3 regions of the Colwellia sp. BRX9-1 genome follow, and region 3 is predicted to be linked to each of the others. Evidence: predicted binding sites of a transcription regulator. Region 3 holds the regulator's gene; each other region holds the start of a gene.
What was found. The regulator FNR, encoded in region 3, switches genes on or off when oxygen is low (the NO sensors DNR and NnrR bind a similar motif). The targets are predictions, from matches to a motif close to TTGATCTAGATCAA.
Positions count from the first base shown of each region.

Region 1: a site for FNR is predicted at 2,680-2,693, ahead of H4J76_RS19785 (DUF3149 domain-containing protein). Genes of this name have one in related genera too.
Region 2: a site for FNR is predicted at 1,708-1,721, ahead of H4J76_RS17220 (nitrous oxide reductase family maturation protein NosD). Genes of this name have one in related genera too.

Region 1 covers NZ_JACGVM010000001.1:104,443-114,963, forward strand. Annotated here, with positions in the region: gene H4J76_RS00525 (heavy metal translocating P-type ATPase) at 1-2,019, opposite strand, end outside; gene H4J76_RS19785 (DUF3149 domain-containing protein) at 2,462-2,590, opposite strand; gene H4J76_RS00530 (tetratricopeptide repeat protein) at 2,747-3,469, opposite strand; gene H4J76_RS00535 (ATP-binding cassette domain-containing protein) at 3,537-5,444, opposite strand; gene H4J76_RS00540 (YheV family putative zinc ribbon protein) at 5,547-5,741, shown strand; gene H4J76_RS00545 (SlyX family protein) at 5,809-6,045, opposite strand; gene H4J76_RS00550 (hypothetical protein) at 6,058-7,056, opposite strand; gene fkpA (FKBP-type peptidyl-prolyl cis-trans isomerase) at 7,188-7,943, shown strand; gene H4J76_RS00560 (NAD(P)/FAD-dependent oxidoreductase) at 8,076-9,185, opposite strand; gene H4J76_RS00565 (assimilatory sulfite reductase (NADPH) flavoprotein subunit) at 9,398-10,521, shown strand, end outside.
Region 2 covers NZ_JACGVM010000024.1:10,466-20,986, reverse strand. Annotated here, with positions in the region: gene H4J76_RS17225 (ABC transporter ATP-binding protein) at 1-235, opposite strand, end outside; gene H4J76_RS17220 (nitrous oxide reductase family maturation protein NosD) at 248-1,615, opposite strand; gene nosZ (TAT-dependent nitrous-oxide reductase) at 1,771-3,660, opposite strand; gene nosR (transcriptional regulator NosR) at 3,732-5,864, opposite strand; gene H4J76_RS17205 (hypothetical protein) at 6,157-6,297, shown strand; gene H4J76_RS17200 (hypothetical protein) at 6,303-6,569, opposite strand; gene tyrS (tyrosine--tRNA ligase) at 6,934-8,139, opposite strand; gene H4J76_RS17190 (OapA family protein) at 8,377-9,765, shown strand; gene H4J76_RS17185 (anhydro-N-acetylmuramic acid kinase) at 9,800-10,521, shown strand, end outside.
Region 3 covers NZ_JACGVM010000006.1:181,779-192,299, forward strand. Annotated here, with positions in the region: gene H4J76_RS08350 (ABC transporter ATP-binding protein/permease) at 1-1,702, shown strand, start outside; gene H4J76_RS08355 (DUF1415 domain-containing protein) at 1,695-2,258, shown strand; gene H4J76_RS08360 (hypothetical protein) at 2,342-3,130, shown strand; gene H4J76_RS08365 (glucosaminidase domain-containing protein) at 3,170-4,036, shown strand; gene ttcA (tRNA 2-thiocytidine(32) synthetase TtcA) at 4,146-5,108, opposite strand; gene uspE (universal stress protein UspE) at 5,219-6,145, opposite strand; gene fnr (fumarate/nitrate reduction transcriptional regulator Fnr) at 6,295-7,014, opposite strand; gene H4J76_RS08385 (sulfite exporter TauE/SafE family protein) at 7,053-7,730, opposite strand; gene ccoS (cbb3-type cytochrome oxidase assembly protein CcoS) at 7,736-7,948, opposite strand; gene H4J76_RS08395 (heavy metal translocating P-type ATPase) at 7,978-10,386, opposite strand; gene H4J76_RS08400 (FixH family protein) at 10,476-10,521, opposite strand, start outside.

The sequences.
Region 1 (10,521 bases), on a different contig from region 3:
AACCTGATAACCTTGCTCTTGATATTGCAGAATATATTTTGCTTTATCTGCAGGCAACACCTCAGCTTTAAAATCGTCTAACTGTAATTCTGTCGCTACCGATGTTGCACTCGCTTGATTGTCACCAGTAAGCATAGCTACCTTTATACCTTGTTGTTGCAATAACTTCACAGCCTGCAGCGCATCAGACTTCAATTTATCACTAAAACAAAACAGCCCAAGTAATGTTATCTTATCTTGCTGCTGACTAGCCAACCAAGAAACAGAGGCACCTGGTATTTTTATTTGTTCGGTTGGCAGTGTTACCCCTAACTCTTGCATCCAATGACTACTGCCCATCAAGACTAAATTGTCACCAATGTTGCCTTTGACACCATAACCCGCGACAACTTGAAATTCCGCGACAGGTATTGGTTGTGTTTCGCTGGCTAATGCTTTTTCAACCACAGCTTTGCCTAATGGGTGCTCACTATTTATTTGTAAGGAATAGGCCAGCTGCAATACGGTTTCTTCACTACCACTGATGACCCTCATCTCATTTACAACAGGTTTGCCTTGGGTCAAGGTGCCTGTTTTATCAAATACCACTAAATTTATTTCTTTTGCTTGCTCTAACGCCACTGCATCTTTAACCAATACGCCTAATCTGGCAGCGGTTCCTGTACCTGCCATTATGGCTGCTGGAGTTGCTAAACCAAGTGCACATGGACAGGCAATCACTAAAACGGCTACCGCATTGAGAATGCCATTGGTCCAGTCATCAAATACTAAACCCAACACCAATAAGGTGGTAAGTGCGACCAATAACACCACAGGAATGAAGATACTACTGACTTTATCTACTATTGCTTGTACGGGAGCTTTTGCACCTTGGGCTTGCTCTACTAATTCAATGATTTTAGATAAAGTAGATTCGCTACCAACATTCGTGGCACGGATCTCCAAAATACCGTCCAAATTAAGTGAGCCACCCGTGACAACGTCACCTTCTTTTTTACTTAACGGAATTGATTCACCACTAATTAACGCCTCATCCATATGACTCTGGCCCTGCAAAATTTCACCGTCAACAGGGATGCTTTCGCCCGGTATTACTTTAACTTTTTCACCTGATTTTACTGATGAAGCGGCCACTTTTTGCCATTTACCTAAGCGCTGCACTGTTGCCTCAACAGGTTTCAAATTTTCCAATGCTCTAAGTGCATCAGTTGTTCGGCGTTTTGCTTTGTGTTCTAAATATTTACCCAGCAGAACCAAGGTGATTACTGCGCTACTACTTTCAAAATACAAGTGCGGCATGCCATGAGCGCTATTAAAGCTCCACCACAAATACAAAGATAGTCCGTAGGCTGCACTGGTACCTATGGAGACAAGAAGATCCATGTTGCCCATGCCAGCTTTTAATGCTCCCCAGCCTGCACGATAAAAGCGAGCGCCAAAATAGAACTGTACTGGCGTAGCTAATAGCCATTGCCAAACTGGCGGTAACATCCACTGTTGGGAAAACAACATGCCTAACATGGGTAACACCAGTGGCAAGGTAAGTAGGCCTGCTCCCAATACGGGCCACCATGCTTTAGTTTGGCTGGGCTTTTCTATCACGCTGTCATTGTTCAACGGGATAAAAAGGTAACCGGCTTGTGTCACGGCTTGGGCTAGTTGTTCATCTGTTACAAAGGATAAAGTTTTTACTTGTACGTGCTCGGTGGCTAAATTGACCGATGCATCGACCACACCGGTTACTTTTAACAATGCCTGTTCGACCCGCGTCACACAAGAGGAGCAACTCATCTTTCCAATACCAAATTGCTTTACCTTTACGGGTACTTGATAACCAGCCTCAATAACAGCGGTAATTAATTCACTATGACTGGCAGTGCCTTGAATAGTAGCCGTATCTGTAGCTAGGTTAACGGTAACATCTGTCACGCCAACCACTTTGTGTAAGGCCTTTTCAACACGACCGACACATGAAGCACAGGTCATACCGTCAATTTTGAATTGTGTAGTTGTATTCATAAGCTTCTCATCTTAATTGAATTGTAGAACTAAGTTGAGGTTAAAGCTTACCACGGTAGTAGGGTCAACTGTTTTAGTATAAAAAGTGTTATAAGTAACAATTTATAATTTAACGGTGAACACCGTATTTTAAGGAGGAGTACAACAATCTTAATGACTGCTTTTTTAGATCAGCGATACCTGAGGTTAAATCTTTAATGTCTATATTCGTATCAAACAGTAAAATATACGCCTGCAAAATTTTAGGTTGCTAAAGACTCCTCTTTGGCAGCTATTGCCCTTAGGGTTATATTGTAGAAATTAACTACTTCAACGTTTAATTAAATTTTTTGAAAGATATTTTCGGTGCTTAAACGTAATAATTGCAGTTGCTGACTTTCTTTAACGGTTTCCACCTTAATTTAGAAGGTTGCAACTTTAATCAACTTCTACAGGTTTTTACCTAATTATTTTCATTGATGTTTTTAAGAAAATAATAAACATAGAAAGCACCAATACCTAAAAGAATTGCTAATCCGCCAAAAGAATAAAGTACAACGGGATCATTAATAATCATATCGAAAAAGTTCATAATAGACTCCATAAAAATAATTGAGTTATAACAAAAATGGCTATAACGTAATGTTATAGCCATTTTAAATCGTGGGTTACTTTATGGTTGTGATATAGATCAATGAACCTTAAATTTATCCCTTAGATTATTGTTTTATTTTTTAGAGCTAAGGTTTTATTGTTTAGCTTTTAATGCTTCTTGTTCGATAATTTGTTGATAAAGTCGGTCAGCCTTTTCCCTTGCTTGAGCTATTTCTACATTGCTGAGTTTTAAGGAGTCCATATCGCGACTTTTTCCTGCATTTTGATAACCATTACTTGCGGAAATAATATTCCATATAAAAGACATCTCTACACTTTTCTCAACACCTAATCCTTCAAAATACATTAGTGCTAAATTAAACTGGGCTAGGGCGTAGTTTTGCTTTGCCGCAGTTTCATACCAACGTGCGGCTTTTGGATAGTCTTTATATGTACCCGTGCCATTGAAATACATAACACCAAGATTAAATTGTGCGGCAACGGAGTCTCTTATCGCTGCTCTTTCCATCAGTGCAAAAGCGGTTTTTAAATCTTTTTTAACGATGACTCCGTCAGAATACATCAGTGACAAACTAAATAGTGCGTCGGGGTGATTTTGTGAAGCGGCTAAGGACATTAATTCCAACGCTTTTTTGGGATCTTTTGTAACACCGTAACCATTTAAATAAATAAGCGCCATTTGATACTGCGCAGGAGAATATTCCTGAGCAACTAAGGGTTCAAATTCATTTATAGCCGCTTTAAAAGCACCACGGTTTAATTCATAAATGCCTTGGTCAAGATCACCTTGATAAGCAAAGCTCGAAACACTGCTTACTATAGATAGACAAAAAAGGGCGAATATTGTTTTTTTCATAACGTTCTCATTATTTTAATCGTATGATTATTAAGTGTAGCAAGTAATATAATTTAATGATTAATTTTTACAGTGAAGCTTGCAACATAATTTCTTCAATTTGTTCTTCTAATTCGAGCCAATACATTTCATTTTCTTCAACATCTGCTTTGAGCTTAGCTTGTTGCTTAATGAGTACGGCTAAGCGTGCTTTATGTTCGCTTTGATATATCTCACTTTCGGCTAATACTCCTTCAACTTCAGCTAATTCAGTTTGCAGCAGTTGCACTTTCTTCTCGTATTTATCGGCTTGTTTACGCAGTGGAGATGCTTTTTTACGTAATTCAGCTTGGTCTTTGCGTAATTGTTTTTTATCAACAACCTCAAGAGACTTTGCGGGTTTAGTATTTTTTAGTGTTTGTTTTTTGTCTTCATTAAGCCATTGTTGATAGTCATCAATATCACCAGAGAACTCGCTAACTTGACCATTGGCAACTAAGAAAAACTCATCAACACACGACTCTAATAAAAAGCGATCATGGGCAATCAAAATAATAGCCCCTTCAAAGTCTTGTAAAGCAAAGACAAGTGCTTGACGCATTTCTAAATCAAGATGGTTAGTGGGCTCATCGAGGAGAAGTAATTGCGGCTTTTCATTAACAATTAACGCCAATACCAGACGTGCTTTTTCTCCACCTGACATGGTACTTACCGGAGAAAGTGCTTGGTCGCCAGTAAAACCAAAGCTACCTAAAAAATTGCGCGCTTGTAGCTCTGTAGTCTCAGGTTTAGCACGAACAATATGATCAATCGCACTACTTGGCATATGTAATTGTTCAAGCTGATGTTGAGAGAAGTAACCAACAGTTAAGTCTTGGGCGCAATAACGCTCGCCTTTAATTAAGGCAATATCGCCGGCTAATGACTTTATTAATGTCGACTTACCCGCACCATTTCGTCCTAAAAGACCGATTCTACTACCGGGTACCAGCGTGAGACCGACATCACGTAAAATAATGGTTTCTGGATTATAGCCACAGGTTGTCTCTTTTAACGCTAATAATGGATAAGGCAATGTTTCCGGTGTTTTGAAACTGAAGGTAAATTGGCTATCAACATGTGCGGGTGCTAAGTCAGGTAATTTTTGTAAACGCTTTAAACGACTCTGTGCTTGTTTTGCTTTACTGGCTTTTGCTCTAAAGCGATCGACGAATGAGGTTAAGTGAGCAACTTCTTTTTGCTGTTTTTGAAATTGAGCATCTTGTTGTGCTAAATGTTCCGCGCGCTGACGCTCAAAGGCGCTATAATTACCCGAATATAATTTTGCTTGTTGATGTTCAATATGAAGAATTTGTTCAATAACGTCATCGAGAAAATCACGATCATGTGAAATAAGCACTAAAGTACCGGTAAAGCGTTTTAACCAACGCTGTAACCAAATTACCGCATCTAAATCTAGATGGTTAGTGGGTTCATCGAGTAAAAGTAAATCTGCGCGGCTAATTAACGCTTGAGCCAAGTTAAGACGCATGCGCCAACCACCAGAAAAATCCTTTACGGCATCACCTAGTTGTTCTTGTAAAAAACCTAAACCATGCAATAACTCGCTGGCACGGGCGGGTAAACTGTAGCCATTTATGGCGTCAATATGGTTGAGAATTAACGCTTCTTGGTTGCCATCATCATTTAATCGAGCTTTCTCAAGTTGTTGCTCAAGTTGACGAAACTCTTTATCTCCGTCCATCACATAATCTAAGGCTGATTGTTCGAGGGCGGGAGTTTCTTGTTTTACTGTCGCGACATCCCAGCCTGAAGGCATATTTACATCGCCCCTGTCGGGCTGTAACTCACCTAATAAGGCCGCAAATAAAGAAGATTTTCCACAGCCATTAGCGCCAACTAAGCCGACTTTGTGATTAGGATGAATAGTAAAGCTTGATGATTTTATGAGGTTTTTAGCGCCTCTATCTAAGCTTAAATCGGTGGCTATGATCATTGTGTATTATTACTCATTTTAATTCAGGCCGCTATTGTCCTTTTCCTATCGACAAGATTCAAGGTAAAATAATACAACTCGATTTTATTTGGATTGAAACACATGAAAAAAAGATTTATTGCTGGCGCTATTTGCCCGAAATGTAATGCTATGGACACCATGGGATTAACAAAAGAAAATAATGTTGAAAAAGTTACTTGTGTTAGCTGTGGGCATCAAATGTCACAGCCAGAAGAGCATGTCGTTAAAGAAATCCGTCCGCAAGAGCAAGTGATTGGTATTTTTAAGCAAGAATAAATCGTTATTTTACCAAGCTGAAATATTTCAGCTTGGTATTTATTTGAATGAAAGCTCAGGTTAAGAGTTAATAATGTGGTGGTGGCGGTTCGATATCTTGCGACTGATTTTGACCCGGATTATTATCTTGAACACGACTTGCGATTAACTTTAGCTGTGCCCTAATGTCTGAAATTTCTAATTGATGAACAGCAAGTTCATTATTCAACTGTTCAATAACATCGTCTTGAAAGGCATTACGAGATTGCAGCGCTTCAACATTTTCTTGTAATTCGATGATTTTTTTTTGTATTTCTGTTGTCATAATTTGGGGTACCTAACGCGACTTTCTTTGCCAAAGCTCAGCGTATCCTGATGAACTTTCGGTGATTATTTGGTTCTTTCCTCGAAAGGCGACACTATACACTACCGCGCCTGCAGCACGTATACTTTCTTTTGGCGTAACTCGCCAGCTGTCAAGCCGCTCTCCGGTTAGTATGCTCCATAGGCTAACTTTTCGAGTTGGGGCTCCTGTTAATAGTTGAGTACCATCATCAGAAAACCTTACTGAGCTAAATATTTCGTGACGGTTATAGTATTGAAGTTGGCTAATGCGTTTACCTGTTTTTAAATCCCATATGTTTGAAGATTTTTTACTGTCGGCAGTAAAAGCAAACCGACCTTTAGGGTCTAGAGCCACCATAGTAACGCGACTGGGATGATTAAATCGGTAAATAACCTGCCCACTTTCTGTATCCCATACATAAGCGACGTAATCATTGCCTCCTGAAATAGCGATACGGCCATTGGGGAGCATATCAACCGCATTAATTTTTTCTGTATGACCTAAGAACTCTAAGCGACGGCCATTGCTCATGGTAATGTGAACAACGGTGCCATTACTTTTACCGAGTAAAATAAAGTCACCATTATTAGACAAGGCAATATCACGAATCGTTGACTCACGTACTTTCCAATAACCTTCTGATTGCCCTGTTGCTATATTCCACAACGAAAACGCTTCTCGATTTGCGGTCAATGCATGGCTATTATTATTGGATATATCGGCTAACAGCACTAAATTATCGCTACTATCTTGCTGTTGTGACCAGCTGTATTTTAATGCATTCTCTTCTATGTCCCATAAACTTAAGCCATGATAAATAGAAGAGACAACACTGTATTTGCCATCATTAGAAATATTAGCTGCATAAGCACCATCTGTAGCATGCTGCCAACGCTGTACAGGCTTGTCCTCTGCAGGCTGGCAAGCACTGTTCCATAAGGAAAATAGACAGATGAAAAGCAGTGTTAGCTTGTTATTACACTTAATCACAATATTAATACTTTTTTCTTAGTTAATTTATCGTTAGTATAAGCCGCATTGTCTAACAATACATAATATTTAATCAATGGCTTAGGGGGACTTCCTCCAACTGAGTACTAGGTTACGTTAACGGAGAAAAAATGAAATTATTTAAGCCAACTATGTTAGCTATTGCACTTGTGTCAGTGTTTGGCTGTCAAGAAAGTGTAAAACCAACCGAAACAGCGCCTGTTTTAGAAACTGAAATGCAAAAACAAGCTTACAGTTTAGGTGCTTCAATTGGCATGTACATGCAAAAGAATCTTGATCAACATGAGAAGTTGGGTGTTCCACTTGACCAAGCATTAATTACTCGTGGTTTCATGGACAGTCTTGCTGGCAAATCAATCATTGAGAAAGAAGAGATCCAAGCACTATTAATGAGCCTTGATGAACAAATGAAAGCAAAGCAACTAGCAGCAGCAGACGCTGAATCTGAAGCGGCAATTGCTGAAGGCATGAAATTCTTAGAAGAAAATGCTAAGAAAGAAGGTGTACAAGTTACTGAATCAGGTATTCAATACCTTGTTGTAACTGAAGGTGAAGGTGATAAACCTAGCGCTACTGATACAGTAACGGTTCACTATAAAGGTACTTTCTTAAACGGTGAAACTTTTGATAGTTCATATGAACGCAATGAACCAGCAGTATTCCCTTTAAATCGTGTTATTAGCGGTTGGACAGAAGGCGTACAGTTAATGTCAGTGGGCTCAAAGTACACTTTTACTATTCCATCTGATTTAGCTTACGGAAAAAATGGCAACCCGCCACGTATTCCTGGTAACTCAGTATTACAGTTTGAAATTGAATTATTAGACATTCAAAAATCAGCTGAACCAGAAGAAATCACTCAGTAATATTATTACTTTAGTGTTAAAGGAGCCAATTGTGTAAGCAATTGGCTTTTTAATACATTTTAGAAAATCAAAATATAAACAATCATTTTTCACCCACCATAAATACCTTACTCACTTTCAAATATATAAGCATTATATGGCTAGCCTTTCGTCGACATATTCAGCTATAGCTAAACTAGAAGTTAAGCCGGGTGAGTCAATACCAAACAGATTCACTAATCCTTTCAAGCCATGCACTTTTTCACTTTGAATGACAAAATCTTTAAAACCATCATTCGGACCTTCTAATTTCGGACGAATACCCGAATAAGCAGGCTGTAATCTTTCGCTATCTAATGAAGGGTAATAGCGTTGAATCGCGGCAACAAATTTAGCTTTTAGAAGCGGAGAGACTTCATAATCAATATCATCTATGTACTGTGTGTCGGGACCAAATTTTAATTGTCCGCCAATATCTAATGAGGCGTGAATACCTAAACCATGCGCTTCAGGTAAGGGATAAATGAGTTGTGTAAAAGGACTTCTCCCTTGGTATGAAAAATAATGGCCTCGACAATAATAAAGCGTTGGAATATGTGACTTTTTTAAATCACTAATATTTTCGGCAACTTTATTACTGTGTAATCCCCCTGAATTAATTAAATAATCACAATGCAGCTGCATTATTTCATCTTGACTGTTTAAAGTAACAACAAAGCCATCATTATTGTTATCTGCCTTTATAAAGGTGGTTTTTCCAACAAACTGACCATTATTATGCTCAATTTCTGCCAGTAAAGCCTGCATATAACGATGACTATCAATAATGCCTGTTGAAGGGGAAAGTAAGGCAGCGGTGGCATGTAATGCTGGATTTGACTTGTTAAGCTCGTCTGCCGTTAACCAGACGAGATCATTAACATCATTAAGTGCTGCTTGTTTTATGGTTTTCGCTAAACATTGCTCTTCTTCCTCGCCGTGGGCAACCAGTAATTTTCCTAGGCGTTGATGAGGAATGCCTCGATCTTTACAATATTGATAAAGCTTCTCTTTTCCTTGCACGCATAGCTTAGCCTTTAAACTGTGCTGAGGATAATAAATGCCGGCATGAATAACTTCACTATTACGACTACTGGTTTCTTCACCAAAGCCAGCATTTTTATCAATAATGAGCACGTTATTGAGCTTATTGCTAAGTCTTGCCGCAATGGCTAAACCCACAACACCAGCGCCAATAATTATTGCGTCTACTTTTTCCATCATTTTATCTATTCTTTTAGCTTGAATTAAGTGTGGTCGCCCCTTATCTAAATTTCAAGAAAAAGAATGTCTTAAAATTTAGATAAGAGTGTGGGTAAAGGTTCAAAGAACTGACTTATTCTATTTTGGAATAAAAAAGCCTTTTCTATTCTTTTTATTATATGCAAAGTCAGTCTATTATTATTTTACTAAATTTAAATGGGCGAATTGACATTATGTTGCCAAACCAACAGAACTTACAAAAAACTATGCTAGATGCTGACCAACTTTCATCATTACAAAACGCTATTGGCAGTTACTCTCAGTTGCAGCTTGCATGGGCAAGTGGTTACTTAGCGGCTAAATCTGAAGGAGCATCGTTAAGCGTTAGCCCTACAGCTTCAGCTGTTGCAGCTCCTGCGCCTGTATTAACCATTTTATTTGGTTCTCAAACCGGAAATGCTAAAGGTGTTGCTAAAGCGTTAGCCGCACAAGCACAAGCAGAAGGTCTTACCGTCGACTTAAAAAGCATGAGTGACTTTAAGCCAAAAAGCATTAAAAATCTGACTCACCTATTAATTGTCGCCAGTACTAATGGCGAAGGTGAAGCACCCGATGATGCGATTGCTTTACATGAATACTTAGGCTCGAAAAAAGCGCCAAAGCTCGATGATTTACGCTATAGCGTTTTAGCCTTGGGCGACACTAGCTATGAGTTCTTTTGTCAAACGGGCAAAGACTTTGATGATTACTTAAGTAAGCTTGGTGCAAAACAGATTACCGCACGCGTTGACTGTGACGTTGATTACGAAGCTGAAGTAAAAGCATGGTCAGAGACTATTGTTAAAGATGTAAAAGCCTTGTTGGGTAATGAGATTGATAGCCATAATGTTGTGGTAATGCCAACACTTGGCGCGTCTAGCGAATATACTAAACAGGCGCCTTATGCTGCTGAGTTAAGTTTAAGCCAAAAGATCACCGGTCGTGATTCAGCAAAAGATGTTCGTCATATTGAAATCGATTTAGCCGATTCAGGTATCACCTATCAAGCCGGAGACGCTTTAGGTGTGTGGTTTGAAAATGACACCGAGTTAGTCGCCGAACTTATTGCAATACTTGGTTTGTCAGGTAATGAAAATATTGATGTTGGCGGTGAACGTTTATCACTGGAACAAGCATTAATTTCAACATTAGAAATTACTCAAACAGCGCCTAATTTTATTAGCTTTTGGGCGGATAAATCACAAGATAAAGCTTTGCTTACCTTGAGTGAAGATAAAAATGCTGCGCGTGAATATGCGGGTAACCATCAAATTATTGATGTAGTTAAAGCAGCTCCGGCGAAAGTAACAGCACAAGA
Region 2 (10,521 bases), on a different contig from region 3:
AAGCTTCTTTAGAATCTGGTGCCATCCCCATCACTTTAACATTGCCATGACTTGGCGTAATAACGCCAAGAATAAGCTTCATCATGGTGGTTTTACCCGCACCATTATGACCAAAAAGTCCTAAGACTTCTCCCTGTGAAAGTTGCATATCAACAGAGTCTAGTGCTGTTAATTTGGGATATTTTTTACCCACGTTAGTTAGTTTAACCAGAGGTGTTTTGTCTGTAGTGTTCATCAATTTATATCCTTAATGCTCTGCACGTTGCACAACAGCAGATTGATTATCTGCCGTGTCAGTTTTTAGTGCCTCGGCATTAATCTTTTGTACCCTTGAGAAATTTTCATCAGTATTTCGGTGATGTGGTGAGGACATCAACGGAAAACTGTCTTTCACACCGGGTGGTTTTAGTACTGGAAATTGACGTTGCACCCATCGCAGAATAATAATCGCGGGGCTGTCCATTAGCATTTTCATTTCTGGGTATTGCCAAACTAATTTGTCGATACCATCGTTTGGTTCAAACATAACATCGCCAATGTTATCGTTATTCATATCCCAGCCTAGGTAATTACTCCAGTAATTACCTTTACCCGCTAAGCTCCACTCTTGCTTTTTATTGGAAACGTACTTAACTTGTGTCGGGTTATTAATAAAACTGTTACCGTAAATTTTAATATTTTCTGAACCAGCCGTTAAATGAATGCCTATTTCAGCGCCTTCGACAAGATTGTTTTTTAAAGTGTTATAACCTGAATTATAAACAAAGAGCCCTTTACCATCACGGCCTAATACTTTATTTTCAGGCTTTGTCCAAACACGTTTAACAATATTATTGCTGATAGTTGACTGTGTTATATAATTAAATAAAAAACCATAATCTTCACTGTCTATCGTTGTATTCCCGCTGATAATTAATCGCCTAGAGCTCATTAGTGCATAGCCAGCTCGCGTGTTATAAGCAAAATTATTAATTACCGAATTGTCGTATGAATACATATAATGAATGCCATATCGTAAGTCGTGCAGAGTATTATTTTCTAAAATATTCTCTTGACTAGAAATAATATAAAGCCCATCACGGGTGTTAAATATTTCATTTCCTCGGACTTCAGCATGTTTCACGATAGAAAGCTGAATACCGTTACCTCTATCGGCTGAGCGTAAGCTCAAATTACCTTCAACAGTATTATCAAGGACTTTTATGTGTTCGCTTTTTTGTAACCAAATACCAAAGCCATCACCTTTAAGCTTGTTGTTTTTAATCACTATATGGCTGGATTTTTTTTCAGAATAAATAGCAGAATGTTGCTCAGTAAGGTTACTTCCCCAATTAACTATGGTGAGATTTTTTATGGTGATGTTAGAGTTTTTCAGTAGCAAAGCATGACCATCACCTTGCGCATCAATAATCACTTTGCCTAAATCATCACGCTGGGCTGAAAGTGTAATCGAATGTTCAATAATGAAGTTGCCTAAATAACGACCGGGAGTAAGAATAACAACATCACCATCAACGGCTTTATCAAGCTGTTGTTGTAAATTGTCTTGTGGCGTCAGCTTAATATTTTCAGCGCAAAGCGGCTTAATAAAAAGACAAAACACACTAATAAATATAAACACTGATTTGCATTTTACCAAGAGACAACCACCAAAAATCAATAATATTTGTAAGTAAAAAAAGCATATCACCTTTTAATGATATGCCCTTGATCTGGATTAACTTCGTTAAACGTTAAGTCTATTAAAACTAAAATGTACTTAACTTAGTACTAAGCTTCAACCAACATACGACCGCGCATTTCCATGTGTAATGCATGACAGAACCAATTACAGTAATACCAATAAACACCGGGTTTATTCGCCATAAAAGTAATAGAAGCAGTTGCTTGTGGACCAATTTCCATTTGCGCGCCGTGATCAGTCATACAAAAACCGTGGGTTACATCTTCTACTTGGTCGAGGTTAGTGACGATAACAGTCACTTCATCACCTAACTTCACTTTAAATTCAGTCATACCGTAAGTTGGCGCGATTGAGGTCATGTAAACGCGTACTTTTTTACCATCACGAATAATTTTGTTTTCAGAGTACACATCTACGCCATCACGTTTTGCTATAGCAATTGTTTCTGCAAACATTGGATCCGTACGAGGCCACAATTTTAATGGTTTCATTTTAGTGCGGTGTACCATCATACAATCATGTGGTTCAGCAAATGCAGGTCCATCGTGAACAATTTTCATTTCGTCACCTGAAATGTCAATTAATTGATCGTTTTCTGGACGTAAAGGACCAACAGGTAAAAATCTGTCTTTAGAAAACTTACATAAAGAGACTAACCATTTACCATCAGCATCACGTGTTTCTCCCATTGTTGTATGGTTGTGACCGGGTTGATAATGAACATCTAGTTTTTGACGAATATAGTTCACTTTTTTACCATTGTGGGCATCAATAGCATCTTGAACATTCCACTTAGCAATTTGGCTATCAAGAAATAATGTTGTGTACGCATTACCTTTGTTATCAAATGCGGTATGAAGTGGGCCTAAACCTAATTCTGGTTCCGCAATAATCGTATCACGTGGTTTAATTTCATCAGCGAATAATGCATCTAATTTTTTAATTGAGATGATTGAAACGGTCGGTGATAATTTACCGTTAGCGATGAAATACTCACCATTAGGTGACGTGTTCAAACCATGTGGTGATTTAGGAACCGGAATATAACGCGTTAATTGAGAGCCTTTACGACCATCTAAAACAGGTACATTGTTGCCATTATAAGTTTTGAATTTACCTGCCTTAACAGCAGCTTCACAACGCGCTAGACTAAATACAACAACATGATCGCGTTCAGATGTGATCATTTCACCCAAGCTCATCCCCATTTCTGAGTTGTAACATGTAGATGCAAAATATTTTCCATCATAATCAGCGTCGGTGTTATCTAAGTTACCATCAACGATGACTTGGAAAGCCATTTCCATCGTTTCCGCATCAATCACGTTATATATTGAACGATAAGTACTTACATCTTCTAAAGAGGCTTTACCATCATTGACAATTGGCACCTCAAACTCGCCATTACATACGATGTATTTTGTATAGGGTACTTTTTGTACACGTAAACCGTGAATTGCTTGTGTATTAGGAACGGTAAGCATTTTATCCGTTTTCATCACATCACATCGAATGCGTGCTACACGTGTATTTGATTTATCGTTAATGAAAACATATTTACCGTTATAACGACCGTCAGTCATACTCATATGAGGGTGATGCGTATCGCCAACCATAATATTGGCACTATCGCCTTTAATACGTTTAGACTCGTTTGTTAAGCCCCAACCAGTCGCACTATCAATGTTAAAGACAGGAATACGCATTAACTCACGCATTGATGGAATACCCATAATACGTACTTCACCAGATTGACCACCTGACCAAAAACCATAATACTCATCTAAATCACCAGGATGAACAAACGGATCACTGCCGGCATCTTTAGCACGAGCTTGTGCCATTGATGAAAACATAGCTGCCGTCATTGGAGCAGCAACAACACCAGCACCTAATATCGCTGTTTTACCAAAAAACTTACGTCTACCTTCGTTCTCTAACTCTACGTTATTAGAGCTTTTATCGTCATTACTCATTACTTTTCTCCATTATGGTTAATTTTTTTAATATTGATTCCAACACTTGCTTGTATACTTTTATTTACTTGTTAACCGACATTTACTGCTTCTATTTCTGTTTCTTTATACTTTGCTTTTTTGCGTGCTAATTTTTTCAATGGTGGGCATTTCTCATCGTTAAAGTAAGTGACTTGGCAGTCGAGACAATAGTGACACTCGCGCATATTGATCACGCCATTAGGGTCTATCGCTTGAATTTCACACTCTTTAGCACAGGTTTTACAAGGCTGACCACATTCAGGGCGACGACGTAACCAGCTAAATAAACGAATACTATTACTGGTTGATAATGCAGCGCCTAATGGGCACAAATAACGACAAAAGAATTTGCGATTAAAGATATTGATAATCAAGAGTACTGATGCATATAAAACAAATGGCCATTCTCGATCAAACTTTAATAAGAACGTTGTTTTAAAAGGTTCAACTTCAGCGAAATGTTCAGCCAGTGATAATGATTCCATCGACAAACCAAAAAGTGCTAATAGAATCAGATATTTAATGGCCCATAATCTTTCATGCACGGCCCAAGGTAATTCAAATTGTGGTATTTTTATGTAGCGAGCAAAGATATTCATCAACTCTTGTAAAGCGCCAAATGGGCACAACCAGCCACAATAAACCGCCCGGCCCCATAAAATCATGGTAACGGCTGCCGCTCCCCATAAAATAAATATAATCGGGTCGAGTAAGAATAAATCCCACGAAAAATCAGACATTAAGGCTTGTAAGAAAGTAAATACATTGACCACAGACAACTGGCCACCCCATGACCAACCAATAAAGACGACAGTAATAATCAAAAACAAATGACGGAAGTTGTGCATAAAAGTTGGGTGGCGTACCAATATATCTTGAAAAAACAAACTCATGACAACGATAGCAAGTAAAATAATCAAGATAATGACTTCAGCTTCTTTCTCTTGCCAAACTTCTTGAATCAAGGTTAACTCTGGCTCAGGATAAATAAGAGCTGGACGGTCAACATACTTATCTAATGTGTGATAATCGCCTTTGAAAGAGGTAAATAAGCTATCGACTGCGCCTAATTGGCGGCGAACAAGTAACTCCACCTGCCAATCAACACCGGGGTTAAACTGGTGCTCGGCACGGACAATAAATAATGACATTTCTTTAAATCTAGGTGCGCCAGCAATATAAAGATCAGTAACACGGTTATGATCTAAATCACGAAAGGCAAAGGCTTCGTTATTTTGTAGTATTTGAATACGATCAAAAATACCGCCACGCACATAACCCGACCCTTTATAAGAATAGCCATTTCCCAGCATAATAATGGCATGTTCACCCTCTTTAAGGCTTGCCATTAACCATTGATATTCACTATCGCCTAATAAGTTACGACCCACCGTTGGGATATCAGCCTGAGCAAAGTAAATTTCAGCAAACAGCTGTTGTTTCTGCTCTGCACTTGCTTCATCAACATGCTCAACTCTAGTCCCCGCAAACGCTTCATCAACTATTTTTCTATTTAAGGCTAATTTTCGAATGGAGCCGTCACCAAGGAGTCCTTGCCAATCAAGCTTTTGATAGACATCTGGGTATATTCTGGACATAGGTTGAATAATGTCTTGGCTAGCTTTAATAATACCTAAAGAACGAGCGACTTTTGTTGCCGCTTTAGTAATTGCTACATTCATCACCATGACAGTAACAGTTGCACCAGAAAGCCCATCGATATGAATAACGCCTTCCTTGTTATTCCCACCGACCTTTAATCTGTCACTGACGTTTAAACCATTATATTGATCAGCAAATTCATACAGTTTACTTTCAGGGATGCCAGCAAGAATAATAGGTTCATGATGCTCTAGAACTTTAGCTCCCAAATAAACACCTGCTGGGCTAATGGCGACTAACATATTGACTGGCTCACCAGAATAAGCTGGCATTTTAGCTAAGTCGTTTGTTTCAAAAGCATAGCCAATAATGTCTTTGTCTTTATATATGGTCCAAATTAACGGTTCACCTTGCTTATCTGATATTGATGTTGCTTCTGGGAATATTTCATGGATAAGTGGAATAGGGTCTTTAGGCGGGCTAACAAACAAAGCTTGTGCAGGCATTACTACAGATAAAAATATCGAAAGCATTAATAGCAAACTGTTAATTTTAGATGTCTTTACTCTATTCTTAGCCATGACTTAACATTCTTTTATTTAATTTTAATTCAGTAAACCTAAAGGTACTACTGCGACAATATGTCGCATATATTACGCTCACGGTTAAACAGTGATCTGATGTAGATCAATAAACAAAAGAAAAATAACCCTCCAAAATATAGGGTTAAAGAAACATTAGTATCAGGAAAGGTAACAACTAGCGTCGTAGAATATCTGCAGTGGCTGTAGAGTGATAACGGTGGTGTTTCAATTTAGGTAATCGATAATCGAGCTTAGTTTAGGGGCAGAGCTCTACTGGCAGCGGATAATAATGACGATGGTGGTTATGGTATCAATGGTGGTTATGGCAGCAATGGTGTCATTACTCGCAATACTAGCAATACTAGCAATGCAGAATAAAAGTCAGTTTAGAAGCAGAACTCTACTGGCAGCAGATAAAGTCGACAACTAGTATCACTATCGTATATTGATATCTGGTGTAGTATTAATGTCGCCATCTTCGCTTATAGTTGCTGGTGTACCATTTTTTAAGACAAGAACAGCAGTACTGCCACTCGATGTAAACCGGGTAAAGCGGAGTTCATAGCCATATTTAGTTAAACTTAGTGCAGCAAAACGTTGAGCTAACGTTAATTTTTTCCAATTATTATCAGATTCAAACTCACTGTCATCAAAATATTGTCGCCGTTCGATTAAATTATTTCTCTCGGGTTTATTTTCCATAGTGCGGCTCAATACTGTATTTAATATTTGGTTCAACAAAATAACAACTCGACAACTTTAATGAGTGGGATTTATCGGTTAACAACCTTAACTCGACACTTAAATTAAGCACAAATTATTCCAAGATTAAAATACTGTTATTTAACAACGAACTGGAGATAAAGCATTCTGTACTTACGACTAGATTTAGCGTTAGTGTAAAAAAAATTGACGAATAATTATTAAGCAATCATGCTGGATTTTATTACTGAGATAATAAATAAAAGTCATTATGATTTTAGCGTAAAACACCTGACTCTTTAATGCACTGATAAAAAAGCCAGTAATAAATACTGGCTTATACATAGGTTATAAATATGTGAGGTTATTTTACTGTTACTTTAGCAAATTTACGTTTGCCAACTTGGTAAATAGCCGTAGTCCCCGAAGCAATACGTAACTTGCTGTCGGTAATTTTTTCACCTTCAATTTTAGCCGCCCCTTGCTTAATCATTCGCATGGCGTCTGAAGTACTCGCTACTAAGCCCGCTTCTTTTAGTAGGTTAGCAATAGCGATGTCACCACTGTCATCAGCTATCTGAACTAATTTATCCTCAATTTCATCAGGCATTGCGCCTTTTTGAAAACGATTAATAAATTCTTGATGTGCCGCCTCAGCCGCGGCATCATCATGAAAACGAGCAATTAACTCTTTGGCTAAATCGATTTTCACATCGCGAGGGTTCATTCCTTCAGCAATTTTTGTTTTATAAGCAGCAATTTCTTCCATTGGCTTAAAACTCAACAGTTCATAATAGCGCCACATCAATACATCAGAAATAGACATTATTTTACCAAACATTTCTGTTGGGCTATCCGTTATACCAATATAGTTATTAAGCGACTTAGACATTTTCTGTACACCGTCTAACCCCTCTAAAAGAGGCATCATTAAGACCGTTTGCGGTCGTTGCCCCTCTGATTTTTGTAATTCGCGCCCCATTAACAAATTAAATTTCTGATCAGTGCCACCTAGTTCAACATCAGCCTCTAAGGCTACAGAATCCCAGCCCTGAACGAGAGGATACATAAACTCATGAATGGCAATAGATTGACCGCTGGTGTAACGTTTTTTGAAATCATCACGTTCCATCATACGGGCAACCGTCTGACGAGATGCCAGTTTTAACATACCAGCAGCGCCTAGCTTATCCATCCAGGTAGAGTTAAAAGCAACCGTTGTTTTAGCTGGGTCTAGAATTTTAAAAACTTGTTCTTTATAAGTTTCAGCATTTGCCAGCACGTCTTCTCTTGTTAACGCTTTACGCGTAACATTTTTACCGGTTGGATCACCTATCATGCCAGTGAAGTCGCCAATTAAGAAAATAACTTCATGGCCAAGTTGTTGAAACTGACGCAACTTATTAATTAATACCGTATGACCTAGATGTAAGTCTGGTGCTGTAGGGTCAAACCCTGCTTTAATTTTTAGTGGCTTTCCCGTTTTTAATTTTTCTAGTAATTCACTCTCTAGCAAAATTTCTTCTGCACCACGCTTAATTTCAGCAAACGCTTGGCTGACATCAGTCATCGACTTAGCTCCAAAAAATATAATCATAATTTATTGCTCGATTCTACTGCAATAATGCCTTGGGTGAAAAGCCTTAAGTTAATATTTAGGGCAATTGTTCTATTTTTTAATTATTGCAGCTTGTTTTTTAAGGAAGAAGTGCCGCTGAGTCCCCGAGATCACTCACCTTTACGGTAATTAAATTTTACTCAAGGCTATTTTTTGATATAGTAAACGATAGCTATCGTATTAAGATACATGAAATTAGGTTGTAGTCTGTTGAAAAACATAAAAAAATTCTATTTACAGTTACCAAAACCGCATAGGGTAATTATTAGCTCATTCAGCATAATTGTGTTGTTGTTACTCCTTATTCCTTCGGAAAAGGCAACAGCCAGTCGTCAATTGACAGATACGTCACTAGAAATAGGTAAACGTTACGCATTAGCTTTACCTGAAGTTGAAGATATCTCCTTAGACACGCCTGCTAGCAATATCGAATCATCAATAAATAAAGAAAATATAACGGCACCTATTAACAGTGAAGAAGAGACACTAACCTGGAAAAAAGCAAAAGTACGCAGTGGTGACTCTCTTGCCAAAGTATTTAAACGCCTTGGCTATAGCGCGAGAACAACATACGACGTGAGCTCAGCAAAAGGTGACTACAGTAAATTATTGAAAAAAATTAATGTTGGTGATGTCTTTCATATAGGCCAAAACGCAGCAGGAGAGCTAGCAGTACTGACCTACTCTTTATCAAAAACAGAAACCTTATATGTAAAACTAATTGATGATGGCAGTTACCAATCAAGTAAAGAAACCAAAACGGTAGAAATTCGAGAAACTATTGCCCACGGTGTTATAAAAAGTAATTTTTGGAATGCTGGTATTGAATCAGGTTTAAACGATGCACAAATAATTAACCTTGCTAATATTTTTGGTTGGGATATCGATTTTGCCTTAGATATTCGTGAAGGGGATAGTTTTCATGTTGTTTTTGAAAATCGATATGTCGATGGCGATCATATAGGTACAGGTAAGATTCTTGCCGCTGAATTTATTAATAAAGATGATCCTTTTCAAGCCATTCGCTTTACAGACGGCGAATATTATTCTCCTGATGGCAGAAGTATGCGCAAAGCTTTTTTACGTGCGCCGGTAAACTTTAGGTATATTAGTTCAAATTTCAAACCAAAGCGTTTTCATCCTATTCAAAAGCGCTGGAAAGCTCATCGTGGTACTGATTACCGTGCAAATAAAGGTACACCTGTTGTAGCTGCAGGTAATGGGAAAGTGACCCATTCAACCTATAACAAATATAATGGTAATTACGTATTTATTCAGCATGGTAATGGCATTGAGACTAAATATTTACACTTTTCAAAACGAAATGTTAAAAAAGGGCAACGGGTAAAGCAAGGTGACGTTATTGGTTATGTCGGCTCAACTGGCATGTCAGAAGCATCACATTTACATTATGAATTTTTACTTAATGGCGTACACCGTAATCCAAGAACGGTAAAGTTACCTGATGCTAAACCCATTAATAAGAAATATGCTGCTGAGTTTTCGGTATTATCAAGCCAACGCTTAATGGAACTTTCAGGCTCTAGACAAGCTTTGTTGGCGATGCAGACGCATTAACCCTCTTTAGCCCAATAATAATTAGCGAGTATAAATGACAAAAGCTACGTTTTATATTGGGTTAATGTCTGGCACTAGTGCCGATGGCATTGACTTAGCCCTTGTTGACTTTACTAGTGGAAGTGCCGAACTAGTTGCTAGTTATTATCAAGCATATGACAATGTCACTCGACAAAAAATCACTGAGCTTTATCTACCCAATCATAACGAAATAGACAGAGCCTTTTCACTTGATATTACTCTTGCCCATCAATTTAGTGAGGCAATAAGTACACTATTAGACAAAGAAAACTTAGTAGCTGCTGATATTATTGCTATTGGTAATCACGGTCAAACCATTCGACATCGCCCAACTCAAAGCTCTGCTATTGAAGCGCCTTTTACTTTACAAATAGGCTGCAATCAAACGTTAGCGGTATTAACCGGCATTAGAGTTATTGGTGACTTTAGAACAAAAGATATTGCCTTAGGTGGACAAGGTGCTCCTTTAGTCCCTGCATTTCACCAATTCTTATTACCTGCCACTGAAAAAGAAACTTTTTTAGTGAATATAGGCGGCATAGCTAATATCACTTTTTTGCCTAAAAAAAACTCGTCTAAAAGTGTATTAGGCTTTGATACCGGCCCAGGGAACGCTCTTTTAGATGCATGGTGCTTTGAACACTCAGGAAAGAGATTTGACAATAACGGCGACTGGGGAAGCTCTGGAACGATTAACCAAGCACTATTAATACAGTTACTAAGTGATGACTACTT
Region 3 (10,521 bases):
ACTCGAATTTAAAGTGCGAATAGGTTTTGCGTTGTTTTGTTTGGTGTTAACTAAACTCGCCAGTGTTTATCTGCCTTTTATCTTAAAAGATATCGTTGACGGACTTGATGCTCAACAAGAAAACAATATTTTCATTGTGCCTTTTGCTTTAGTTGCCGCTTATGGTTTAGTGCGTTTAACTATTGTGCTACTGGCAGAAATACGCGACACCTTATTTGGCCGTGTTACCGAACGAGCGATCCGCCGCATTGGTTTGAAAGTTTTCGAACACCTCCATCAACTTGACTTAGACTTTCATTTGGACCGCCAGACAGGTGGACTCTCGCGTGACATTGACCGTGGTACGTCTGGGGTTAACTTCTTAATGCGGTTTATGGTTTTTAATATTGTGCCAACCTTACTCGAAATAATTATGGTTATTACCATATTATGGGTGAATTATGGCATTTGGTTTGCGCTGATCACCGGCGTGTCTATTGCCAGCTATATCGCTTACTCGATTTACGCAACAGAATGGCGCACGCGCTACATTAGAGCCGCAAATAAAGCTGACTCATCAAGTAATACTCGCGCAATAGACAGTCTATTAAATTATGAAACGGTTAAATATTTTACTAATGAATCATATGAATCAACAGCTTACGACAGTCAATTAGCTGATTGGGAAAAAGCAAAAATGCAAAACCGTTTGTCACTGTTTGCTTTAAATGGTGGTCAGGCCATTATCGTGTCGTTAGCGATGACGGCAATGTTAGCGTTAGCGGCTTATCAAGTGACTCATCAACAAATGACCTTAGGAGACTTTGTCCTGGTTAATGCTTTTATGATGCAATTGTTTATCCCTTTAAACTTTTTAGGATTTGTTTATCGAGAAATAAAAGGTTCTTTAGCAAATATTGAGCAAATGTTTACCTTGTTGCAAAAAGTACCTAAGGTTGTTGATGCACAAAATGCCAAAGAATTAGCGATAAGCCATGGTGCTATTAAATTTGATAACGTTAGCTTCTTTTATGATGAGCAAAGACCCATTTTAAAAAATGTTTCATTCGAGGTTAAAGCGGGTCAAAAAGTCGCTGTTGTTGGCGAGAGTGGCTCAGGAAAATCGACCTTAGTGAAACTACTTTTTCGTTTTTATGACTGCCAACAAGGCTGTATTAAAATTGACGGCGAAGCAGTTACTGATATTACGCAACATTCCTTGAGAAAGAATATTGGCATCGTGCCACAAGATACGGTGTTATTTAATGAAAGTTTATTTGAAAATGTTAAATATGGCAATGTAAACGCGAGTAATGCACAAGTTGAAGAAGCCGCAAGATTATCGCATTTAAGTCACTTTATTACCTCGTTACCAAAAGGTTTCGATACCGTCGTTGGCGAGCGTGGTTTAAAGCTTTCTGGCGGCGAAAAGCAACGGGTTGCCATTGCCCGGACCATTTTGAAAAATCCTGCTATTTTGGTCTTTGATGAAGCAACGTCGTCACTTGATAGTCACTCAGAGCAAGCTATTTTAAAAGCAATCAAAGAGGTGGCTAAAGATCACACTAGCTTAGTGATAGCTCATCGATTATCAACTATTATTGATGCCGATAATATTATTGTCCTGCACAAAGGGGAAATAATCGAGCAGGGCGATCATCAAACGCTACTCACTAAAAAGGGTCATTACGCAACGATGTGGCAACTGCAACAAAATGCCTGATAAACAAATGTATGCCGTTGAAATTTCACAAACTAAGCAGTGGCTAGAAGAAATAATTATTGGTTTGAATTTTTGCCCTTTTGCAAAAAAAGAGTTTGTTAATAACACGATACATTATCAAGTTTGCCCAGCAAAAAAGGTCGAATCGTCTTTAGCAGAATTAGCCATAGAATTTGAAAGACTTGTCGCTGACCCCAGCATAGAAACGACTTTATTGATTTTTACTGAAGGCTTTAAAGGTTTTGAAAGCTACCTTGATTTACTCGATGAGGCTAATGAATTGTTGTTCACCTTAGGTTATGAAGGTGTCTTTCAACTGGCCAGTTTTCATCCTGATTATTATTTTGAAGGTGAGCCATTCAACGCAGCCTCTAATTATACCAACCGTTCGCCATTACCTACGCTTCATTTAATACGAGAAGCGAGTATGGAAAAGGTACTATCTGTGTATAAAAATCCACAGCAAATACCTGATAATAATATTGCCTTAGCCCAAGAGAAAGGTGCTCATTACTTTCAAAATATATTAAAACGTATTGCTAAATTACACCAATAATTCAGGTGAAAATTTATGCTATTTTCCAATATCAAATCAACTTGCTATAATGTTGAAAAATTTACACAAAGGTAGTCATTTTCGTGGATGAAAAAAAAGTAGTACAAATTGGTGGTAGCATAGAAAAGTCTTTGCAGGGTGAATATACTATTGACGTTTCTTCGGTATTAAAAGAGGCGTGGCAATTAACACTTCGCTCGCGAATCGCTATTAATTTAGGATTACTTTTTACGCTTATTTTGGGGATTGTTGTTTCATTTTTGATCAGTAATACCATGGGTGGTATTGAACAAGTGATTAAAGACCCACAATCAACAACATTATTAAATATTGTTGTCACTATGGTTATCTATCCTTTTTTAGTTGGTGTCGAGATGATGGGCGTTTTTCATGCCGTTGGTTTAAAAACCAATAGTAAATTAATTTTTGCTTTCTTAAAACGAGGCAGTTGGGTTGCTGTTTGTGCGCTGTTAACGTCAGTATTAATAACTTTAGGTATGAGTTTATTTGTTTTTCCAGGTATTTATTTAGCGGTCGCCTTGTCATTAGTACTGCCGCTTGTAGTAGATAAAAAATTATCACCGATAAAAGCTATCACCTTGAGTTTACAAGTTACACGTTTTCAGTGGTTTAAGTTACTCGCTATTTATAGCTTACTATTTTTAACTTTATTTTTATCTTTAATCCCCTTAGCCATTCTTGCTAAAACACAATTTTCAGTGATTGGTGTTATGCTTTTCTTAGTCGCATTAACATTTATAGCGCCGCTATTTTATAATGTTAAAGGCATTTTATATCGAGAAATTTTTGGCATGCAGTTACAAGCGACGGATGTACCCGCTCAGCAAACGAGTGATACATTTTCAGCGTAAAGCTCTGTGCAAAACCTTATTGTTAACAAAAAGGCTACTATGATCATTCAATATTTGATGAGAACTGTGTTAATAAGTGTATTTTTTCTTGCGCTTATTGCGCCCTTCACTTTTTTAGCGCCAACTTTTGAACTTCCCACGCCGGAAGTAACAAACGTTGTTATCGTTCCTGTGGTCAAGGCGAAAGTAAAAGTGGTTGAGCAACCGCTTCATAACGTTAAGATCCCAAACTTTGCTTCTATAAGCGATGTTAAAACGAAAAAACGTCAGTTTTTCCGTTATATTTATCCAGCAATAGCGCAAGAGAATAGCAATATTCTTATGTTAAGGGCAGAAGTCTCCTTGATGATAGAAACACTTTTCCTCGAGGAAAATCTTTTAGCAGATCAACAAGCTTTGCTTGAGCGATTAATTAAGAAATATAAAGTTAATCAAAAACACTCGCCGCTACAGCAACTTAATGAATTATTGTTGCGTATTGATATTGTGCCTGTTGAACTAGTATTAGTGCAGGCAGCCAATGAATCAGCTTGGGGCACTTCTCGTTTTGCTCGAGTTGGTTTAAACTTTTTTGGTATGTGGTGCTATAAAAAGGGTTGTGGCATGGTGCCAAGAGGAAGAGATGACGGTGCTAAACATGAAGTAGCGGCATTTAATAGTTTAGAGCATGCGGTACAGCGTTATTTACACAATATTAATACAAATCATGCTTATGGTGTTTTTCGTTCAATTAGAGGGCAGTTACGCGCTCAAGAACAACCACTATCGCCACAAATCTTAGCAACAGGATTACTGCGTTATTCTATTAGAGGCACTGATTATGTCTTAGAAATAACAGAAATGATCCGCCATAATAAAGTGTATTTTGATAAAATATTGTCGAAGCCAAAACCTAAGGTTATTTAGGCTCGGCTTATTGTATTACGCGTCAGATAATGATGGCGAGCGATAACATTCATTCTTTTAACTGGTGTTGTTATCGCGCTTAGATACTTGGTATTAATTAAGGTAGATTCTACTTTATTTCTATAATATTCAAACTGTTACTTAATGAAAGTTTGGCTTTTGAATTGTCTTCAATATTGACGTTGTTTGTTAATTGAGCGGCAATAATAGGTTCATCATCAAAAGCGATATCGCCACCATTGATAATGCCTGAATCAGCGTTAATCCCTTTAAAATCAAAAAGTTCACTGTCACACAAATGTGATGGAACCACATTGCGAATGGCAGTAAACATAGATTCAATTCGTCCTGGATGATTAACATTCCAGTCCTGTAACATTTTCTTAATGTTTTGACGTTGTAAATTAGGTTGAGAGCCACATAAATTACAAGGAATAATTGGGAACGCTTTTAGTTGTGCATATTGGATGAGTTCTGCTTCTTTACAAAAAGCTAACGGTCTAATGACGACATGCTCACCATTATCAGAGACCAATTTTGCTGGCATTGATTTTAATTTACCGCCATAAAACATATTTAGCATCAGTGTTTCAACCATGTCATCACGATGATGGCCTAGTGCAATTTTAGTTGCGCCTATTTCTGCCGCGACCTTGTATAAAATAGCTCTGCGTAAACGAGAGCATAAACTGCAGGTGGTCTTCCCCTCAGGTATTTTATCTTTAACAATAGAGTAGGTATCTTCTTGCGCAATTTTATATTCAACACCTAAAGCTTCTAAGTATTCGGGAAGGATATGCTCAGGAAAACCGGGTTGTTTTTGATCAAGATTAACGGCAACGATATCAAAATGAATGGGCGCTGATTCTTTTAACAACATTAAAATAGCCAGTAGGGCGTAACTGTCTTTGCCACCCGATAAGCACACCATTATTTTATCGCCATCTTCTATCATATTATATTGCGCGATAGCTTGGCCAACATGTCGTCTTAAGCGCTTCTCAAGTTTACTCAGCTGTATTTTTTGGCTGGGTGTTAAAGATGTTATTGGTGTCGCTGATTGAGCGCTCATAGTGTTTCCTAGAGATATTTGAAATAAAAAGTATGAATTTTACCGCGCGTAGTATAGCAAAAAGCCAAGGAAATCCTCGGCTTTTTAATGGATATTTACATATTTCAATATTAAGCTAATGGCGAGAGGTAACCATCAGGTTTTATCGCTAAGACATCACAGTTAAGGCGGTCAATGACATGCTCTGCAGTATTACCAATAAGTGCCGCTGAAATCCCCGTTCGACCAATAGTACCTAACACAACTAATTCAGCATCAACGTGCTTAGAAATACTTTGAATAACATCTTCAGGTAAACCTTCTTTAACATGGGTATTTTTAAGCGGAATATTAAAGCTATTAGCATGGTCTTTCATCGCACTTTTGTGATGATTAAACATAGTGTCGTTATATTCAGAGGCGTTAAACTCTGGAATTTCAATGGCAATATTTACTGGCGTACCTGGATAAGAATTCACCAAATGAACATTGGCTTTAATCAGTGAAGAAAACACTATTGATTCTTGGGTTAACTTATTATTAAGCGCTTTGTGCTCATCATCATCGCTACCGATATTGAGTGCGGTAAGTAAATTACCATTGCTTGGCCAGCTATGGTCTTTAACCAGTAATACTGGGCAGGGACATTTCCTTAATATATGCCAATCTGTTGGCGTAAAAATAACCGACTTTAGCTTGTCATGTTGATGGGTGCCTTTGATGACAATATCGAAGTTTTCAGCCAGTACTTTTTTTATGATCTTTTCAAATGGGCGATTATGCCAAATAATACAGGTATCTATGGTTATGTCTTGGTGATCAGTTTCTGAAATCTTTTCGTCTAACCATAGTTTACGATCATTAATAACCGATTGACGCATTGCTTCTCGCTCGTCGCCAGAAAGCATGGTGGTCATTTCATAAGATAAATCATAAATGGTTAAAAATGCAGTGATCTGTCCGCCACTATGTCGTGCTAATTCAATCGCACGTTTCAACGCTTTTTGATTTTCAGTGGTTGGATCAATAACGGCTAATATTTTTTTATACTTATCCATAATATTTACTCCCTAGTTATTAAATAATATTAATAATAGACCATAATTAATAGATATTATTTGCTTTAAATCATAATATTTCAATAAAAAAAATGCTTAACATCTTTAATGTTAAGCATTTATCTATAATTATTTAAAAAAGCGATAAACTACAGTGAAGCACACTCGTTAAGTTTATCCATATTAAGTATTGTGATGAGTTTTCCATCAACTGTGATTAATTCATTTTTTTGAAAACGATTTAATAATCTACTGATGGTTTCAACCGTTAAACCAATATAATTACCAATGTCACTTCGCGTCATCGTTAGGCGAAAATCTGTTAGTGACATACCCCGTGCATGATAGCGACTGGCTAAGGTTGAAATAAAAGTTGCTAAGCGTTGTTCAGCATTTTTGCGGTTAAGTAGCGTTAACATTTCTTGATCTGAGCGGATTTCGGAACTCATCATGCGAAGAATTTGTTTTTTCAACTTAGGCATCGTATTCGATAATGAATCTAAAGTATTGTAAGGTATCTCACAGACCATAGATGTTTCTAAGGCTTTTGCAAAACTAGGATGCTCTGACTCAGCAATAGCATCAAAACCTAATAAATCACCCGCTAAATGAAAACCGGTAATTTGTTCTTCACCTTGTTCATTAACCGTAAATGTTTTGAATGTTCCAGAGCGAATAGCGTATAAAGCTTGCATTTTGTCGCCATCTTGGAAAATTTGTTCGCCTTTATGAATAGGGCGTTTACGGTCAATAATGCTGTCTAGTGTATCGAGTTCTTTATCATTTAAAGAGAAAGGTAAACACAGCTCGCTGATACTACAGTTTTGACAATGAATATGTTGAGATGTAGAACATGGCTTTTTATACATATTAACCTAAATGAGTTATCCCTAATTTATCGATCATATTAAAACAATTGCTTATATGCAAACATTAAACTGTATATTCCGTATGAAATTATCATTAGCGCCATTATTTTCTTGAATTTCGTGTTTGTTACCAACGACTTTATACCAAAAGAGCCAAGTGAAAGACTTAACAAGGCTGGTAAAGTACCTAAACCAAAACTGGTCATAATTAGGGCGCCACTGAGGGCACTTCCACTGGCTAAGGACCAAGTTAATGTTGAGTAGACTAAACCACAAGGTAACCATCCCCAGACTGCTCCTAATGCTAGCGCTTGTTTAGCATTATTAATGGGAATAAACCTTTTACTTAACGGGGATAGATAGCGCCAAAGGAACTTACCCATTTTTTCAACTTTTGATAGCCACATTAACCATTGGCCTAAATACAAGCCTAATAAAATTAAAAATACCGCTGCAAATAACCGTAAAAAACCTAATGGAACGCCAATATTCTTTATTGCAATAGAACTACTAAATCCAACGATTGCCCCAATTAAGCTATAAGAAAAAATTCGGCCAACATTATATGCACCGACCAGCTTAAATTTATCGCTGCCTTTTTGTTGCGGTGATATAGCAGATGTTAACATCGTTGTTATACCACCGCACATACCGATACAATGTCCCGAACCTAACAAGCCGATGATGAATGCCGATAAATAATCTATACTCAACATGGCTGTTATTTACTACCCGTATCATTTTTAGCTGTATTTTCGCTATGGGTTTCAGTGGACTTTTTGGTGGTAGTGTTTTCATCTTCATCAAACAAGATACTCATACCTTGTTTCTCTAAATCATCAAATTGTTCAGTTTTTACTGCCCAAAAAAATAAATAAATGGCGATAGAGGTTAGGATTATCGCTATGGGGATCAAAATATAAATAATGCTCATGGTCTTTATGCTCTATTATAAGTTTGCGTTTACTTTTTTAATAAACGTAACGAGTTAGTGATAACCAATATCGAACTTGCAGACATACCTATAACCGCCATATAGGGAGTAATGTAGCCTGAGACGGCAAGGGGCAATACGATAGCATTATAACCGAATGCCCAAAAATAATTTTGCCAAATAATGCGACGAGTTTTATTGGCGACCTGTCTTAATGTTGTTATCGACTTTAAACGATTATTGAGTAAGATAACATCGGCACCACTTTTAGCTATATCGGTGCCACTCCCCATAGCAATCGAGACATGGGCTGCGCCGAATACTGGCGTATCATTGACACCATCGCCGACCATAGCAACGGTTGAGTTTTTAGGCTGATTTTTTATTATCGCCATCTTATTAGCCGCAGTCAAAGTACTATGTATCTCGTCTAAATGTAGCAATGCCTGAACTTTTTCACAGCCAGCAGGGTTATCACCCGATAGCATGATGGTATAAATATTACTTTTCTTTAAGTCATCTAACAGCGTTTGGGCATCATTGCGAATTTCATCACTTAAGTAAAAAGCAGCGACTAATTGGTTGTCTGCTACTAATAGGCAAGAAGCCGTCGCAAATTCTGCCAACATACTTGATTCGCTAAGCAACCAATTAGGTTTACCGATTTGAAAGTATTGACCGTTCACTTTCCCTTGAATACCAGCACCAGATTTAATTTCAACGGCTTGAGTATGGTAGGAGTAATCACGAAATGCTTTAAACGGTTTGGCTAAAGGGTGCTCAGAATAAGACTCGAGCGCTGCTGCTATAGCTAAAACCTGCTGCTTGCTATAGTTAAGCTTTTCATTATTAAAGCGCTTTATTTCATTAATAGAAAAATCACCAGAAGTTAAGGTACCTGTTTTATCAAAAGCAATAGTGGTTAATTTTGGTAATGTTTCCATAACATGTGCAGATTTGATCATGATACCTTCACGGTTTAAGCGTGTGGTCGCACAGGTTAACGCTGTGGGGGTTGCCAGTGACAATGCGCAAGGGCAGGTAGCAACGAGTACCGATAAGGTGATCCAAAAAGCTTCTTCAGGTAAATGCTGTTGCCAATAAAATGCAGTGCCTATAGCGGTTAGTAAAATAACCGCAACAAAGTATTGAGCGATTTTATCTGATAATTTTGCTAATTTGGGTTTATGCGCCTGAGATGATTCACTTAATCTGATCAGTTGGCTTAAAAAAGAATGTTCACTGGCTTGTTTAACTTCAACGTTGATATTACCGTCACCATTTATAGTGCCTGCAAAGACAGTATCGCCTATTGATTTATTTAAGGGTAACTGCTCACCCGACAACATCGCTTCGTTCAGTTGGCTGCTGCCTGTAATTATTGTGCCATCAGCGGGAACCACTTCGCCTGGTTTTATGAGTACAATATCGAGAGGACGAAGTTTTTTTGCTGGTAGTATGACTTCTTTTTCTGTTCCTTTATCATCAATGAGTTTTGTCGCTATCATCGGCATTAACTTAAGCAAGTTAGCCGAGACTTCCGCGGCGCGACTTCTTGCTCTAAATTCTAAAAATTTACCAATAAGTAGTAAAAAAGTGAACATCGATACTGATTCAAAATAGACTTCACCTTGCTGAGTGATTGTTGCCCAAGCACTGGCCGAAAATGCCAGTGAAATCGCTATAGCAACAGGAACATCCATAGATAAACGCTTCACTTTTAAAGCATTAATAGCTCCCTTGTAGAAGGGTAATGCGCCATAGGTGACAATAGGTAAGGTCAAAAATAAGCTCGCATAGCGTAAATAGATTAAGTTGTACTCATCCATGCCAGAAAAGGCGCCAAAGTATAAGCCAAAAGCGATCATCATGACTTGCATCATTAAAATACCAGAGATACCTAGGCGTTTAATATAATTATTACTTTGGGTTTTGTTAAGTTTTTCGGCGGTACTCGCTTTAAAAGGGAGGGCTTGGTAACCAATATTGCTGATATGATTAATCAGCTCACTAAGTTGTACTTCACTATTATTCCATCGAACAGTTGCACGTTGTGTCGTGGCATTTACATTAATTTTAATTAAGCCGTTTATCTTGATAAGTTGCATTTCGATAAGCCACGCACATGCCGCGCAGCTTATACCGTCAATCGTTAAAATTGCTTCGTTATATTCATCATTTTTATAAGTAAATTCACTTTGTAGGCTGTCATCATCAAGTAACTTATTACGTTGTAACTGCTCAGGAACCAGAGGCTCACCTTTTAGTGCGGGAGCTGTTCTAAAACGATAATATTCACCTAAACCGTTATCAATAATCGCTTGAGCAACACTTTGACATCCAATACAGCACATCGGCTGCATGGTATTCTCAATTTTTATTGATAAATCTAACCCATTAGGAACAATTTCACTGCAGTGATAACAAAGTGTTTTCATATGTTGAGGCCAAGCAAATAATTGGTTTTTATAGAGGTGTTGCTTAGGTGAGGTTAATCAACACCTAAGCTAATAGAGACTATTGGCGCTTAGTTAGCTTCTCTAACATTAGGAATAATATCGATAAATTCACTT